2 regions of the Acetobacter senegalensis genome follow, and region 1 is predicted to be linked to the other one. Evidence: riboswitches for the same ligand, from Rfam matches in the RefSeq annotation. Region 1 holds a riboswitch; the other holds the start of a gene.
What was found. A riboswitch is a leader RNA that binds a small molecule or an ion and turns the genes downstream of it on or off. The one in region 1 is predicted to bind S-adenosylmethionine.
Positions count from the first base shown of each region.

Region 2: linked by a shared signal. The riboswitch ahead of ASN_RS04085 (threonine aldolase family protein) and the one ahead of metZ (O-succinylhomoserine sulfhydrylase) in region 1 are both predicted to bind S-adenosylmethionine.

Region 1 is NZ_LN606600.1:439,656-446,375, reverse strand. It holds gene ASN_RS01935 (POTRA domain-containing protein) at 1-104, shown strand, start outside; gene folE (GTP cyclohydrolase I FolE) at 409-1,023, opposite strand; gene apaG (Co2+/Mg2+ efflux protein ApaG) at 1,063-1,536, opposite strand; gene metZ (O-succinylhomoserine sulfhydrylase) at 1,712-2,914, opposite strand; SAM riboswitch at 3,028-3,107, opposite strand; gene ASN_RS01910 (nucleotidyltransferase domain-containing protein) at 3,274-3,705, shown strand; gene mutT (8-oxo-dGTP diphosphatase MutT) at 3,765-4,751, opposite strand; gene ASN_RS01900 (aromatic ring-hydroxylating oxygenase subunit alpha) at 4,744-5,850, opposite strand; gene ASN_RS01895 (DUF2721 domain-containing protein) at 5,963-6,457, opposite strand; partial or broken gene ASN_RS01890 (ATP-binding protein) at 6,501-6,720, opposite strand, start outside.
Region 2 is NZ_LN606600.1:905,274-911,993, forward strand. It holds gene ASN_RS04050 (hypothetical protein) at 1-22, opposite strand, end outside; gene ASN_RS04060 (hypothetical protein) at 640-924, shown strand; gene ASN_RS04070 (FAD-dependent oxidoreductase) at 1,421-2,665, shown strand; gene ASN_RS04075 (c-type cytochrome) at 2,665-3,195, shown strand; gene ASN_RS04080 (trimeric intracellular cation channel family protein) at 3,395-3,994, opposite strand; gene ASN_RS04085 (threonine aldolase family protein) at 4,030-5,061, opposite strand; SAM-I-IV-variant riboswitch at 5,107-5,216, opposite strand; gene ASN_RS04090 (hypothetical protein) at 5,233-5,418, shown strand; gene ASN_RS04095 (hypothetical protein) at 5,429-5,827, opposite strand; gene ASN_RS04100 (nicotinamidase) at 6,008-6,586, shown strand; gene ASN_RS04105 (Hint domain-containing protein) at 6,691-6,720, opposite strand, start outside.

The DNA of each region.
Region 1 (6,720 bases):
TGAAGAAGAACATCGGCGTGACGATTGTGCCGGAAGTGCGCTACCCGCATCATGATGATCGCGTGGCCATTACCTATCACGTGACCGAAAGAGCTCCCGACTGATCAGGAGCGGTAGCTGAGGCAGATATACCTGCCCGGCCCGGTGTTCATCACGTTTGTTCAAGCAGGTTATGGCAAGCGTGAGGAAGGATTTCCTTCTGACAGGGCATCGGCGTTTCAAGAAAACGCAAACGGGTGCCAAGGCGGCGGCGTCCCTTGGAAAGAGGAGACGGCTACTTTGACCGTGGAACTTGTCTTGGAAAAAAGCAGGCGCGGGGCCGATGTGGCCCTTTTGGGGCTTAAAAAGCCCCTGCCATAAGAAAGAAAAAGCCTGCCAGACAAATCAGGCAGGCCTTTCAGTCGTTTCTCAGTATTCGCAGGCGCTGGGACGATTGAGCATGGCCATCAGTTCGCGCCGCGTGTCAGAATTGGTGCGGAACACGCCCAGCATGCTGCTGGTAACCATGGACACACCGGGGCGATGCACGCCGCGCGTGGTCATGCATTCGTGGCTGGATTCAATGATAACCGCAACGCCATGAGGTTCCAGCACATCGTTGATGGTGTTGGCAATCTGGGCGGTCAGCCGTTCCTGAATTTGCAGGCGGCGGGCGAAGGCATCCACCACACGGGCCAGCTTGGAAATGCCCACAACCCGGCTACGCGGCAGATAGGCTACGTGAGCACGGCCGATAATGGGGGCCAGATGATGTTCGCAGTGGCTTTCAAACCGGATGTCCCGCAGCAGGACAATCTCGTCATACCCTTCCACTTCTGAAAACGTGCGTTCCAGCAGGGAACGGGGGTTTGTTTCATACCCTTCAAAGAATTCTTCATACGCACGCACCACGCGGGACGGGGTATCATGCAGCCCTTCACGGGTGGGGTCATCCCCGGCCCAGCGCAGCAGGGTGCGAACGGCCTGTTCGGCTTCCGTGCGTGACGGACGGTTATCGTTTTCGGGCAGAGAGTCGCTGCTCATGCCAAGCTCCAGCAATTGTCTTATGGAATGAAGGGGGGGCTAATGGATCTGCCGGATCTGAAACGGGCTATCCAGACTGAAGGCCGGAATGGCGATTTCAAACCGGCGGCCTGAATTGAGGTCCCGCATGTGGTAAGACCCACGCATGAATCCGCCAGCCGTGGTGAGGGACACACCAGAGGTATAATCAAACCCGTTCTGCGGACGGATGACGGGCTGTTCACCCACCACGCCTTCTCCATGCACATATTCTGTGCGGCCGGAGGCATCCGTGATGTGCCAGGTGCGTTCTGTGAGTTGCACAGTGGCGGAGCCTGCATTTTCAATGCGAATGCGATACACCCAGCAATACATGTGCTCATCAGGTTCAGACTGGTCGGGTAGCCAGAACACCTGCACACAGACGCGCACATCCTCAGTTACGGCCTCGTAGGCCGGAACTGAAGAGAAGAGTTCGTTCAAGGCGTCTTCCGGATCATGGGACATGGGCGGTGAAGCCGACCAGTCGGACATGGGTTCTCCTGCTCCTGATGCGTGGAATGGCGTGTCTTGTGCACAAAAAAGAGGAAGGCAGTGCCAAAACAGGCAGCAACTGTGCTTTGCCCCTATCATGAACACGCGCAGCAGGGAAGCCGCCTGTGCCCTTTCTGCCACGGCGCGGCAGAAAGGGAGAGTAAGCTCGGTCTGTTTAGCTGCGGGGCAGGGCCGCTACGCCACGGGCCAGATCTTCAATCAGGTCTGCACTGTCTTCCAGCCCGACGGAGAAGCGGATGGCGCCATCGGAGATGCCAAGCCGTGCCCGTTCTTCCGGCCCGATCTTCATGTGGGTGGTGGTGGCCGGATGGGTGACCAGAGAACGCGCATCCCCCAGATTGTTGGAAATGGCGATGAGTTGCAGCGCGTTCATGAACGCAAATGCGCCTTCCTGCCCGCCTGCCACTTCAAACGCCACCAGGCTACCGCCGCCAGACATCTGGCGCTGGGCCAGTTCATATTGCGGGTGATCCTTGCGGCCCGGATACCGGACGCTGACAATACCCGGTGCCTGCGCCAGATAATCAGCCACGGCGGCAGCGTTGCGCGTCATGGCATCCACTCGCAGGGAGAGTGTTTCAAGCCCCTTGAGCATGACCCACGCATTGAAGGGAGATAGCGCGTTGCCGGTATTGCGGGTGAAGGGCTGAAGTGTTTCGGTAATCCACTCCTTGGGGCCCAGCACGGCACCGCCCAGAACGCGACCTTGCCCATCAATGTGCTTGGTACAGGAATACACAACCACATCAGCCCCCAGTTCCAGCGGCTTCTGGTAAATGGGGGAGGCAAATACGTTGTCCACCACAACCAGCGCGCCTGCCTTGTGGGCCAGATCTGCAATGGCGCGGATGTCCAGCACATCCAGCATGGGGTTGGACGGGCTTTCCAGCAGCACGGCGGCGGTGGGTTTGGAAAGGGCTTCTGCCCATGCGTTCAGGTCTGACCCATCAACAAACACGGTTTCCACGCCGTAACGGGGCAGCAGGTTAGCCACAATCCAGTGGCAGGAGCCAAACAGCGCGCGGGAGGCCACAACCCGTTCACCAGCCTTGACGTGAGAGAGCAGAGCGGAGGAAACTGCGCCCATGCCGGTGGAGGTGGCCACACAGGCTTCCGCGCCTTCAAGGTCGGCCAGGCGGCGTTCCAGCGCGGTAACGGTGGGGTTGGCAAAGCGGCTGTACTGATAGTGCTCCACCTCACCCGTAAAGGTTTTGGCGGCCTGCTCGGCATTGTCATACACAAAGCCTGAGGTCAGGAACACGGCTTCACTGGTTTCACCAAATTCCGTGCGTTCCAGGCCTGCGTGCAGCAGGCGGGTTGCGGGGCGCCAGGTGGAAGGGGTCTTGTTTTCACTCATAATGAGGTATCCGGTTCTTTCCTGCTCATGATGGCCTGAAGAGAAGCACGGACAATGAGGTGTTTCCGCTTCAGTCATACTTGCTCATCTGACCGTGGAAACCATGGGACAGGACACGCCTGCCCAAAGCCTCTTTAGCGCGTCTGTTTTACCTCGCCGCAAGCCGGCCGTACAAATCACGAGGGCCCAGCGCGGGAAAATAAAAGCACCAGACAGAAATGGTTATGCGAACTGCTCTGTGTTTCGTCAAGAGTGGAATAGAGCGGCACCAGCGTTGTGCCGAGAGGGAGGCTTGATAAAAACCTTTACAAGCAGCCTCCATAAAAGAGGATGACACAAGCGTTTCAAGGAGAAAGCAGATGGATGCGCCCGCCGTATGTCAGGCTCTGGTCTCATGGGCTTTGACACAGCCCACCGTTCAGGGCGTGGCTCTTGTCGGCTCCTATGCCAGAGGCGCGGCACGTGCTGAGTCTGATATGGACATCATGATCTTGACCACCGCGCCGGAAGGTTATCGTGAAAATGGCGCGTGGGTGCAGGATGTTGCATGGCCAGCAGAGATGGGCCTGCCGCAGCAAATACAGGATGAAGATCACGGCGCGGTCTGGTCCCGCAGGGTCTGGTTTGCGGCAAAAGGGGATGAAGTTGAACTGAGCTTCGGTTTGCCCTCATGGGCAGACACAACCCCACTGGACGGGGGCACTTATCGGGTTGTGTCTGACGGCTGCCGCATCCTGTATGACCCGGCAGCCTTGCTGGAAAAACTTCTCCGCGCCGTGCGGCAGAGCTGAGGAGAGAGAAATGTTCTCTCACCCACTCTGCGCCGCCTGATTGGCGGATACGGAAAAAGCTACAGCAGTTCCTGAAGGAGCGGAATAAACGGCAAATCGGCTTCAGGCATCTGATACTGACCGAGATCTTTTGGGGCAACCCACGCCAGCGCCTGTCCCTCACGCGGTGTAGGGGTGCCACTCCATCTGCGGCACAGATAAAGCGGCATCAGCAGATTAAAGGCACGGTAGCTGTGTGAGGCAAAGGTGAAAGGAGCCAGACAGGCGCGTGAAACGTCCAGCCCCAGTTCCTCTTCCAGTTCACGGATCAGCGCGGCTTCCGGGGTTTCTCCGGCTTCCACTTTCCCACCGGGGAATTCCCACAGCCCGGCCATGCTTTTTCCTTCCGGGCGGCGGGCCAGCAGAATACGGCCTTCCTTGTCAATCAGCGCCGCAGCGGAAACCAGAACAAGCCGCCGCACTGTGGCAGGCTCCGGGTTCGGGTGGGTGGTGTGATCCATGTCTGCGCGTGTCATTTCAAAAATCTGCACAGGGTAGTCCTTGCCCCGCGCCACAAACATCTGTTTGTCCGTGCCAATGGGCTTGAACCCGACGGTGGCAAGCACGCGGGCGGACGCCACGTTATCTTCTGCAACAGTGGCGCGCAGGCGGGTGATATCCAGATTGGCAAAGGCCCAGCGGGCTACGCGGCCTGCGGCCTTGGAGGCAACGCCAGCCCCCCAGTAGGGGCGGCCAACCCAATAGCCCAGTACGCCAACGCCCCCCACCTGTGGCAGGGTTTCAATGCGCAGACCCACGCAGCCCAGAAAACGGTCCTGCGCGTCCAGAATGGCAAAATGGTAGCCTTCCCGTGCCCGGTGCTGGTCAAGGGTGGAGGCAATCCAGTCATCCGCCAGTTCACGCGGGTAGGGAAAGGGCAGGCGGCTGAGCATGCGCACCACCTCCCAGTCATTGACTAGGCGGTGGAGGGCAGTGGCATCATCTGGCAGAAGGGGGCGCAGCCGGTAGGGCGGCGCCTCAAGCATCAACGAGACGATATCATGCATTTTTGGCGGGTGCGGGTGGAACCCCACATTCTGCCAGCAGGCCCCGCAGGGCGTTGATGACAGGGAAGACCTCCACATTGTGGTCTCCGCCCAGTTCGCGCCATGCGTTCTGTTCCAGTTCCACAATTTCACGGTCTTCGGCAAAAATCCGTTCCGTGAAGGCGACAAGGAACGGCCATGCCAGTTCCAGAACACCCGGCATTTTGGGCCGCTTGACGGAGAGCAGACCAAATGTGCGGTTTGTCAGTTCCTCAGCATCCTGCGGGGTATAGACAATCCACAGATCCATCACCGGGTCTTCATCGCCTGTCTGGATGCGCAGGGTCTGATACGGATATTCCGTGCGGATGGTCATGACATCGCGGTGCTGGAACTTCTCGGAAGAATCCCGACGCTCGCCAAAAATCAGTGCTTCACCCAAAGGCTGCTTGCCGCTTGTGCGGGCAAAGGAATAACGCGCTTCCACCAGACCGGCTTCGCGTTTCTGGCCCAGAAAGCGCGGGCGCATCTGGCCCATCTGCTTCATGTGCATGAACTGGTGGTTCATATCCATCAGGTTTTCATGCATGAAACTGTAGTGGCATTTTACTTCCCGCCCGAAGGAGCGGGTCTTGTAGCCAGCGTCTCCCACACGGGCCAGACGCGGAGCGAGCGGAACTGTATCCGCTTTTTCCGGATCACCGGGGAAGATGAAGATCAGGCCGTCCTGTTCCCGGCAGGGGAAGGTACGCACGCCGTTGGGCAGTTTGCCCTTGCCCAGATAAGGCACATCAATGCAGCGGCCTGAACGGCCATAGGCCCAGCCATGGTAACAGCATTGCACGGACTGTCCGTTTACTTTGCCTTTGCTGAGGGGTACCTGACGATGAGCGCAACGATCTTCAAGTGCGAAAATCGGCCCTTCATCCGGGCGGACCAAGGCAATAGGCGTGCCCGCATACCGTGTGCCAATGGTCTTGCCAGGCTTCAGTTCCTTCGACCACGCAACAGGATACCAGAAATCCGGATTGGACCGGATGCGCCGAAGGTCCGTTTTAAGGGGATCCGCGCCGTGCGTTTCGGTTTGGGCTGGGGTATCGGTCTGAACGGTGTGGTCCATCTCGCCTCAATCAAATGAATACCAGGGCTGCGTCACTCTGATGCTGCCGTATCGCGACGCATGCAACCTCATATCACACAAAGAGGCAAGGCGTGGAAGCAATAGCGCGTCGTTACGCTGTTTTTGGCGTGGGGCGGGGCAGCGGGCCTTCACGCTTCAGGCCGTGCCAGGAAATCAGGCTGTCCCCCAGAAACAGGCCCAGCGCGCCCACCGTACAGGCCAGCGCCGCGCCGAACAGGAACACCAGCCAGTTTGCCACTGAAGAGTCCCGCACGCTGCCCATGAACAGGACAAACGCCGCCCCGCAGGAGGCTGCTCCCCCAAGGCCACCGGCCAGAATGGCGGCATCCAGCATCAGGGTGCGGCGGTGCAGGCGCACCAGATGCCGCTCAAGGATCCTGTTGCGGACCATGTCATCATTATCATCCGTCAGCAGGGCGTTGGCCTGTTCTATGTGGTCTGACACGCGCGCCAGCCGCGTATTGAACAGGTTCAGCAACGTTCCGATGCCCGACAGCATGAACACAGGTGTCAGGGCAATCTGGATAATGTGGGCTACGCTATCAACAGGTTCAGCAGCAATACCTCCAAAAACGGGGAGGGCCATAAAGCAGGTTCCTTGGTCTATGGGCAGGCAGTATGAGAAGGAGCTAGCGGCCTTCCGCCAGTTGGGCTGTCAGATCCTCAATGAACTGAAACGCCACCCGGCCGGAGCGCCCACCGCGGGTAATGGCCCACATATTGGCCTGAGCCGCAAGATCCTCATCACTGATGGGAAGGGCGCGTTCTCTCGCATAGGTACGCACCATGTCAAGGAACACATCCTGCGGGCAAGCGTGAAAGCCCAGCCACAACCCGAACCTGTCAGAG
Region 2 (6,720 bases), 470 kb from region 1:
CTTTTTTGTTTTTTCCGCTCATGTCTTTTCATCCTTTATGTCTTACGGTTCGACCCAAGGATGGGGACTGATCCCCGGCCCACGTGCAGGCTCATAACTGTCAACGCGTGGCAGAAGGAATGTTCAGTCTTGACCGTCATCCGTGGTGTATCTGAGCCGGACTGTATAAAGAGCCATCACGCAAAGCAATGTGTGTTACAGAATTATTACAGTAATTATTATGTATATATTCATAAGTATGATTTATGATGATGTAAAATTTAGAATATTTTTAATATTGTTTTATTTATTTCATTAATTTTCCGTCAGAATTCGTATGATATCTGGTCTTATTCGGGTTGTATTTTTTTATCCCGCTAGAAAGATGAGGTTTTTTCTTCATTATAAGAGCATGATGCATCATACGCGTTGTATGAAGGTCTGTTATTACAGAGATCACAGTAGCATTAGGAAAGAAGAGAAAAAGAAACTGCGCGAGAATAACAGAACACAGATCAGCCATTCCGCACATGAGGAGCAGGGAGTGCGGTGGTTCCTTCCTTGGCAGATTAAGCCGGGCTGTTCTGATGCGTGTGCGCTTGCGTGGTCAGCGTTACAGGGGAAGCGCCTCCCCCTTTATGCCGCAACGCGAGACTGATAATGCCGACGAGTAAGATGCGTCCGTTACAGGATGATTTACGCCACATGCCCCTGCCCGGCAGTGCGGCGTTCAGGCTTGATCAGGCGGAGCAGGATTGCCGTGACCTTGAAGCCATAAGCAACCTTTTGCGGAAAACGGCTGGTTCTATTACCCCCATCATACAGCGGCTGACCTATGGCACCCTGCCGCTGGCCGTGAGGGAAAGTTGCATCATGCTGGAAGCTCTGGCGGAAGAAATTGAGCGCGATGATGTTGCGACTGTTCAGGAGGCTGCTGCCCTGTGACAGGCCGTGAGCATAACAGGCCGTAAATGGGGGCTTTGGCTTTGGCTTTGGCTTTGGCTTTGGCTTTGGCTTTGGCTTTGGTGGATGAAAAAACAGCGCCAGGGAAGATGCACAACTTTTGTTTGTGCCGAGTGTTTGTTCTCTCCCTGTGGGTCTCTGCATCCGGTTATCAACCGCTGGGATCGGAGGGCGGGTGTCAGGCCGTTCTGAAGAGGGGAAAACGGGCCCAGCATATCGTACAGGCGAAGGAAGCCCGGATTTTGCGGGCAAAATAGAATGATAGTCGGCTGAACGGATGAAAGAGCGTATCACAGATGCGTGTTTCCCGCAGCGTCTATTCATTGTTTTTTCGCAATTTTTTTCTTGTTGACCAATTCGACAACAATCCTTCTTTTTGGGTCTTGCGTTGTGCGCAGGATAAGGGAATTCTGAACAGACGGTGTGGCCGGAGCGGCTTCCAGTTTGTGCAACCTTTCGGATGTAAAGACCCCCTATCTTGAAACGAAGAGATCTGTTTGCGGGCTCACTTGCCCTCGGTGCGCTGGCCGCACGCTCTGCCTGGACCTCCATTCCGGCTGCGGCCCAGGCGCTGAACCGCACCGCCCCCGCAGGGTCCGTGCCGCACCTGACACCCATGCGGGTACATGCGGACCAGATTGCGGATATCAAGGTCTGCCTGCGCCCCTTCCGCCCCATGGGGCCACGGCTGGATGTGGAAAAGATTGGCGATAAGACGGTCATCCACAATTACGGCCATGGCGGCAGTGGGTGGTCTCTGTCCTGGGGTTCGGCTGATATTGCTGTTGGCAAGGCTGCCGCCACGCTGGACAAGAAAATTGCCGTGATTGGCTGCGGGGTGATTGGCCTGACCTCCGCCCTGACAGCCCAGCGCGCCGGGATGGATGTGACCATCTATACCAAGGATCTGTTGCCGCACACGCGCTCCGTGCGGGCGAACGGAAGCTGGACGCCGGATTCCCGCGTGGCGCTGACCAAACCGGCAGGGGACGCTTTTCCGGCCCTGTGGGAGCAGATGGCCCGTTATAGCTGGAAAACCTATCGGGATTATCTGGGCCTGCCCGGCAACCCGATTGATTTCCGGGATAATTACATCCTCTCGGACATTCCGTTTGACCAGAAGCATTTCCCGCCGCCGCAGCCCGGTGCCGGGGATTACAGCACCACGGGCAAGCCGCAGCACACCTCCGAATTTGCGGATTATGGCGATCTGATCCGCGATATTATTCCAAACCCTGAGGAGATTGACCCGAGGGACAACCCTTTTCCCGTAGCGCATGCGCGGCGGGCGAACATGATGATGTTCAACTTTGGGGCCTATGGGCATCTGCTTTTGTCTGAATTCTATCAGGCTGGCGGGAAGATTGTGATCCGTGAGTTCCATAACCCCGGAGACCTGAAGAGCCTGCCTGAAAACGTGATTATCAACTGCCCCGGCTATGCGGCGCATGATTGGTGGCAGGACAAGACCCTTATTCCCGTGCGGGGGCAGACCACCTGGCTACCGCCGCAGGCTGATGCCCTGTATGGCGTGGAGTATAAAGGAGCGGCCCTGCTTTCCAAAACCGATGGGGTAATGGTGCAGGCGCTGGATTTCAGCCATACGCTTGGAGAAATGGTAGGCGTAGGCAACAGTTTTGAACATGCTGACCGATCTGAGGCCGAGCAGGCGATCGGGATATTTGAGGATCTGTTCGCGCGCATGGGTAAGGAGCACGTCTGATGCGCATGATGGAAAAGATGCGCCCTGCCCTGTTCGGGGTATTGGGCCTTGCCGCACTGGCAGCCGGGACCATGAACATGGGTTGCGCACAGGCTGCCCCGCATGGTGCGCGGGTTAAATCTGGCTCGTCCGCGGGCTTGCCTGCCGCCAGTTATACCGCCGAACAGGCGGACCGAGGGGCGGAAACCTACAAGGAAGCCTGCGCAGTCTGCCATGGCCCGGCGCTGGGGGGTGCGTTTGATGCGCCGCCACTGAAAGGCCGGTTTGTGGCCAACTGGTCTGATGGGCCATTGAGTGACCTGTTTACCTATATGTCCGGCGCGATGCCCCTGTCCTCCCCCGGTGCGCTCTCGGCTGAGGACAACGCGGATATTCTGGCGTTCCTGCTACGTGAAAACGGTGTTGCCGCGGGCAAGACGGCCCTGCCCACCACAGCAGCAGCACTGGGCAAGGTGCGCTTCCCCAAGGTGGATGTGCAGAAGCAGCCGCCACTGGCCCCGGAAACCACGCCTGGCACCGCGCCACGCTGACGGGATACAGGGGAAGCGGTAAAAGAGAGGGCTGCGCACGAGCGGGAAGCTTTCTACAAAACGGCCTCCAAGGCTGGGCGGCAGTTTGTGCGGGACCAGTTTTCCGAACAGGCGGTGCAAGACGCACTGTGTGCGGCCGTGAACCCGGCCGCCGCACGCTTGCAAAAAGTGATGTGAGCGGAGCTTACTGACCGGTTTTCTACCGCCGGTAAGTCGGCAGATTCAGGCCGTGGCGGATGGCCGCGCCACGCAGGAGAAAACCTGCGGCGAAGGCGATGCCGGTGGCGGCCACCATGGGCAGGCCGCAGGCGGTCAGCCCCACATAGCTGCCAGCGGAAAGAGCCGCCGCCGTTACGTATAGTTCGGGCCGAATGACGATAGAAGGCACATTGGCCAGGACATCGCGGAAGATGCCGCCCATGCAGGCGGTGACCACGCCCATAATGGCGGCAGGCACCCAAGGGATGCCGTAAGCCTGTGCCTTGGCTGCCCCATAAACGGCATAGGCGGCAAGGCCCATACCATCAAACCAGTCTATGGCGTGACGGGGCCAGAGGCGGGCTGGCGTGAACCACACCAGCATGGCCATAAGCAAACAGACCGCCAGTGGGGTGGAAGCGTGCATCCAGAAAACAGGTGCGCCTATCAGCAGGTCTCGCACCGTGCCACCACCCACGCCTGTGACCGCCGCAAAGAATGCGAAGGTGACGAGGTTCTGCCGGGCGTGGGCTGCCTGCAATGCGCCGGAGATGGCAAACACGCCGGTAGCCACAATATCCAGACGCGGCAGGGCCGACATGGAAAATGCCTGGATGGCGAGTAAATGCTCTGAGATCATACACTACAGGCAGCAAGATCAGCCGCCAGTTCATCCACACGGGCGGGGTCTGCATCCCACGCGAACATGAAACGCGCACCGCCGCCAATAAAGGTATAAAAGCGCCAGCCGCGTTCCTGCAGGGCGATGAACACCTTTTCCGGCGCACGCAGGAAAACGGCATTGGACTGTACCGGAAACATCAGTTCCAGCCCCGGAACATCACGCACGGCATGGGCCAGACGGAGCGCGCAGCTATTGCCATACGCACCATTACGCAGCCACGCTCCGCTTTCCAGCAGACCAACCCATGGAGCAGACAGGAAACGCATTTTGGAGGCCAGTTGCCCGGCCTGCTTGCAGCGGTAATCAAACCCTTCGGCCAAAGCATGGTCAAAGAACAGAATGGCCTCACCCACGGCCATGCCGTTCTTTGTGCCGCCAAAACACAGCACATCCACGCCTGCTTTCCATGTCATGTCAGCCGGGGTGCAGCCAAGGGCGGCGCAGGCGTTGGCGAAGCGGGAGCCATCCATGTGCAGGCGCAGGCCCAGTTCCCGGCAGGTAGCGGAAAGGGCGCTAATTTCCTCTATCGTGTAGAGTTCGCCCGTTTCCGTAGGCTGGGTGATGGTGACGGCGCGCGGCTTGGGGTAGTGGATATCTGTCCGGCAGGTGGCAAGCGTGCGCACATCCTGCGGGGTAAGTTTGGCGTTTTCCGTGCGGGCGACCAGCAGCTTGGAGCCGTTGGAGAAGAACTCCGGCGCGCCGCATTCATCCGTTTCCACATGCGCGAAAGAAGAACAGATCACGCTGTTATAGGACTGGCACAATGCAGCCAGCGCCAGCGAGTTTGCAGCGGTGCCGTTGAAGGCGAAAAAGACCTCGCAATCTGTTTCAAACAGGGTACGGAAGGCGTTGGCGGCGCGGGTTGTCCACTCGTCCTCGCCATAGGCGGTGAGAGAGCCCTCGTTGGCCTGTTGCATGGCCTGCCACGCTTCCGGGCAGATTCCGGCGTAGTTATCACTTGCAAATTGTTGGCTCACACTCATGGTCCTTTCTGACGTGCGGCTCCGGTAGCGAGGAGATGAGTGTGTGACTATGCCCGTTTTTGCCGGTCTGGCCACATCCCTTCACGTTTGTGAAGGCACCACCTTGCCGGGAGCAGGTTGGTGTCAGGCGACAGGCCTGACTCTTGATGTCTGGGCGGTGCAGTAGCAGAAGTGCAGGCGGCCCGCAACAGCCGCTTTGCGGCAGCGGAAGCCGGACTTGCATTCATGTTGCCACAGGCAGCATGGAGCCAGCACCCCGTATGGCTGCGATCAGGCAGCGCCTCGCATCGCGGACCGGCGCTGCCACTGGCGGCAGGACTGATGGAAGGGGTGAGCCCTTCTTGCCCGTTTGCCTGAAACGCGCGCTCTAGACTGCGCCAGTAGCGTTCAGCAGAAGCTTGCACTTCACGAAGGACGTTTTATCCCGAAAGATGAACAGCAGATAGTAATCCAGCGAACGGCTGCGGCGTTTGGAAGTATGCGCGTAGAAGGGGAACACATCAAACGGGCCTTCATACCCTTCTGGTACGGCACCGGCTGCGGCCTCGCTGGCCAGAAGGGTCTTGACGCGAAAGAGCGGGATATAGACGTGCGTTGCCCCGGCGTTCTTGCGGACATGCCACAGGTTTTTCCGGAATTTTCTTAATCTGTCAGGCAGGATGAAGATCATGTTTTCTTCAATGAAGCGTTCATCGGGGCTTTCCCGGCGCAGATACTGCATATCCTCGGGCATGTCACAGAAGAAATTGTAGCCCTGAATCTTCATGGTCCTGCGTGTGTCTTTCCTGCTCTGGGGTGTTGTGTGTTCCATAAACACCACAGGGGGCAAAACAGCAACATAAGCCCGAACATGGCCGCGTTTCCGCCCCGCCCTGCGTGATCTTTCCCTTGGGGCCAAGGGCGGGTAGCCTGCGGGGTGTCACAGCATTAACCAAGGAACCGAACCATGCGTGCAGGCCCGCAGGACGCGCTGATTATTGTTGATCTGCAAAACGATTTTCTGCCCTCCGGCCGCTTGCCCGTAGCCAATGGAGACCGGATTATTCCGGTAGTGAACCGGCTGGCCGCCCTGCCCTTTCAGGCCGTGGTGGCCACGCAGGACTGGCACCCGCAGGATCATTGCTCCTTTCCCGCCCAGAACGGACCGTGGCCGGTGCATTGTGTGCAGGGCACGGAGGGCGCGGAACTGGCTGCCCTGCTGCGGCCAGAGCCCCTTACGGCGGTATTCCGCAAAGGCATGGCGCAGGATGTGGACAGCTATTCCGCCTTTGCCGACAACGCTGGCCAGAACCCCACGGGCCTGAAAGGGTTTTTACAGGAACGCGGCGTAACCCGCATTTTTGTGTGCGGACTGGCATATGACGTGTGTGTGAGCCACACGGCACGGGACGGCATGGCGTTGGGGTTTGAAACCTGCGTGGTAGCCGATGCCTGCGCCAGCGCCGCAACGCCACCGGATGACGTGACAGCCAAGCTGCGCGCCGAAGGCGTGCAGGTGATGCAGGCCGAGATGCTGATGGCGTGAGGCTGGAGCGAAGCCAGAAAAAAAAGCCCTCAGGACACAGGTTCCTGAGGGCTTTTTTGTCACTTTCTCCCCCCGTGATGAGGGGAGAAACGATCTTTGACAGTTCAGGCCTGAAGAGCAGACTGACCTTCAAC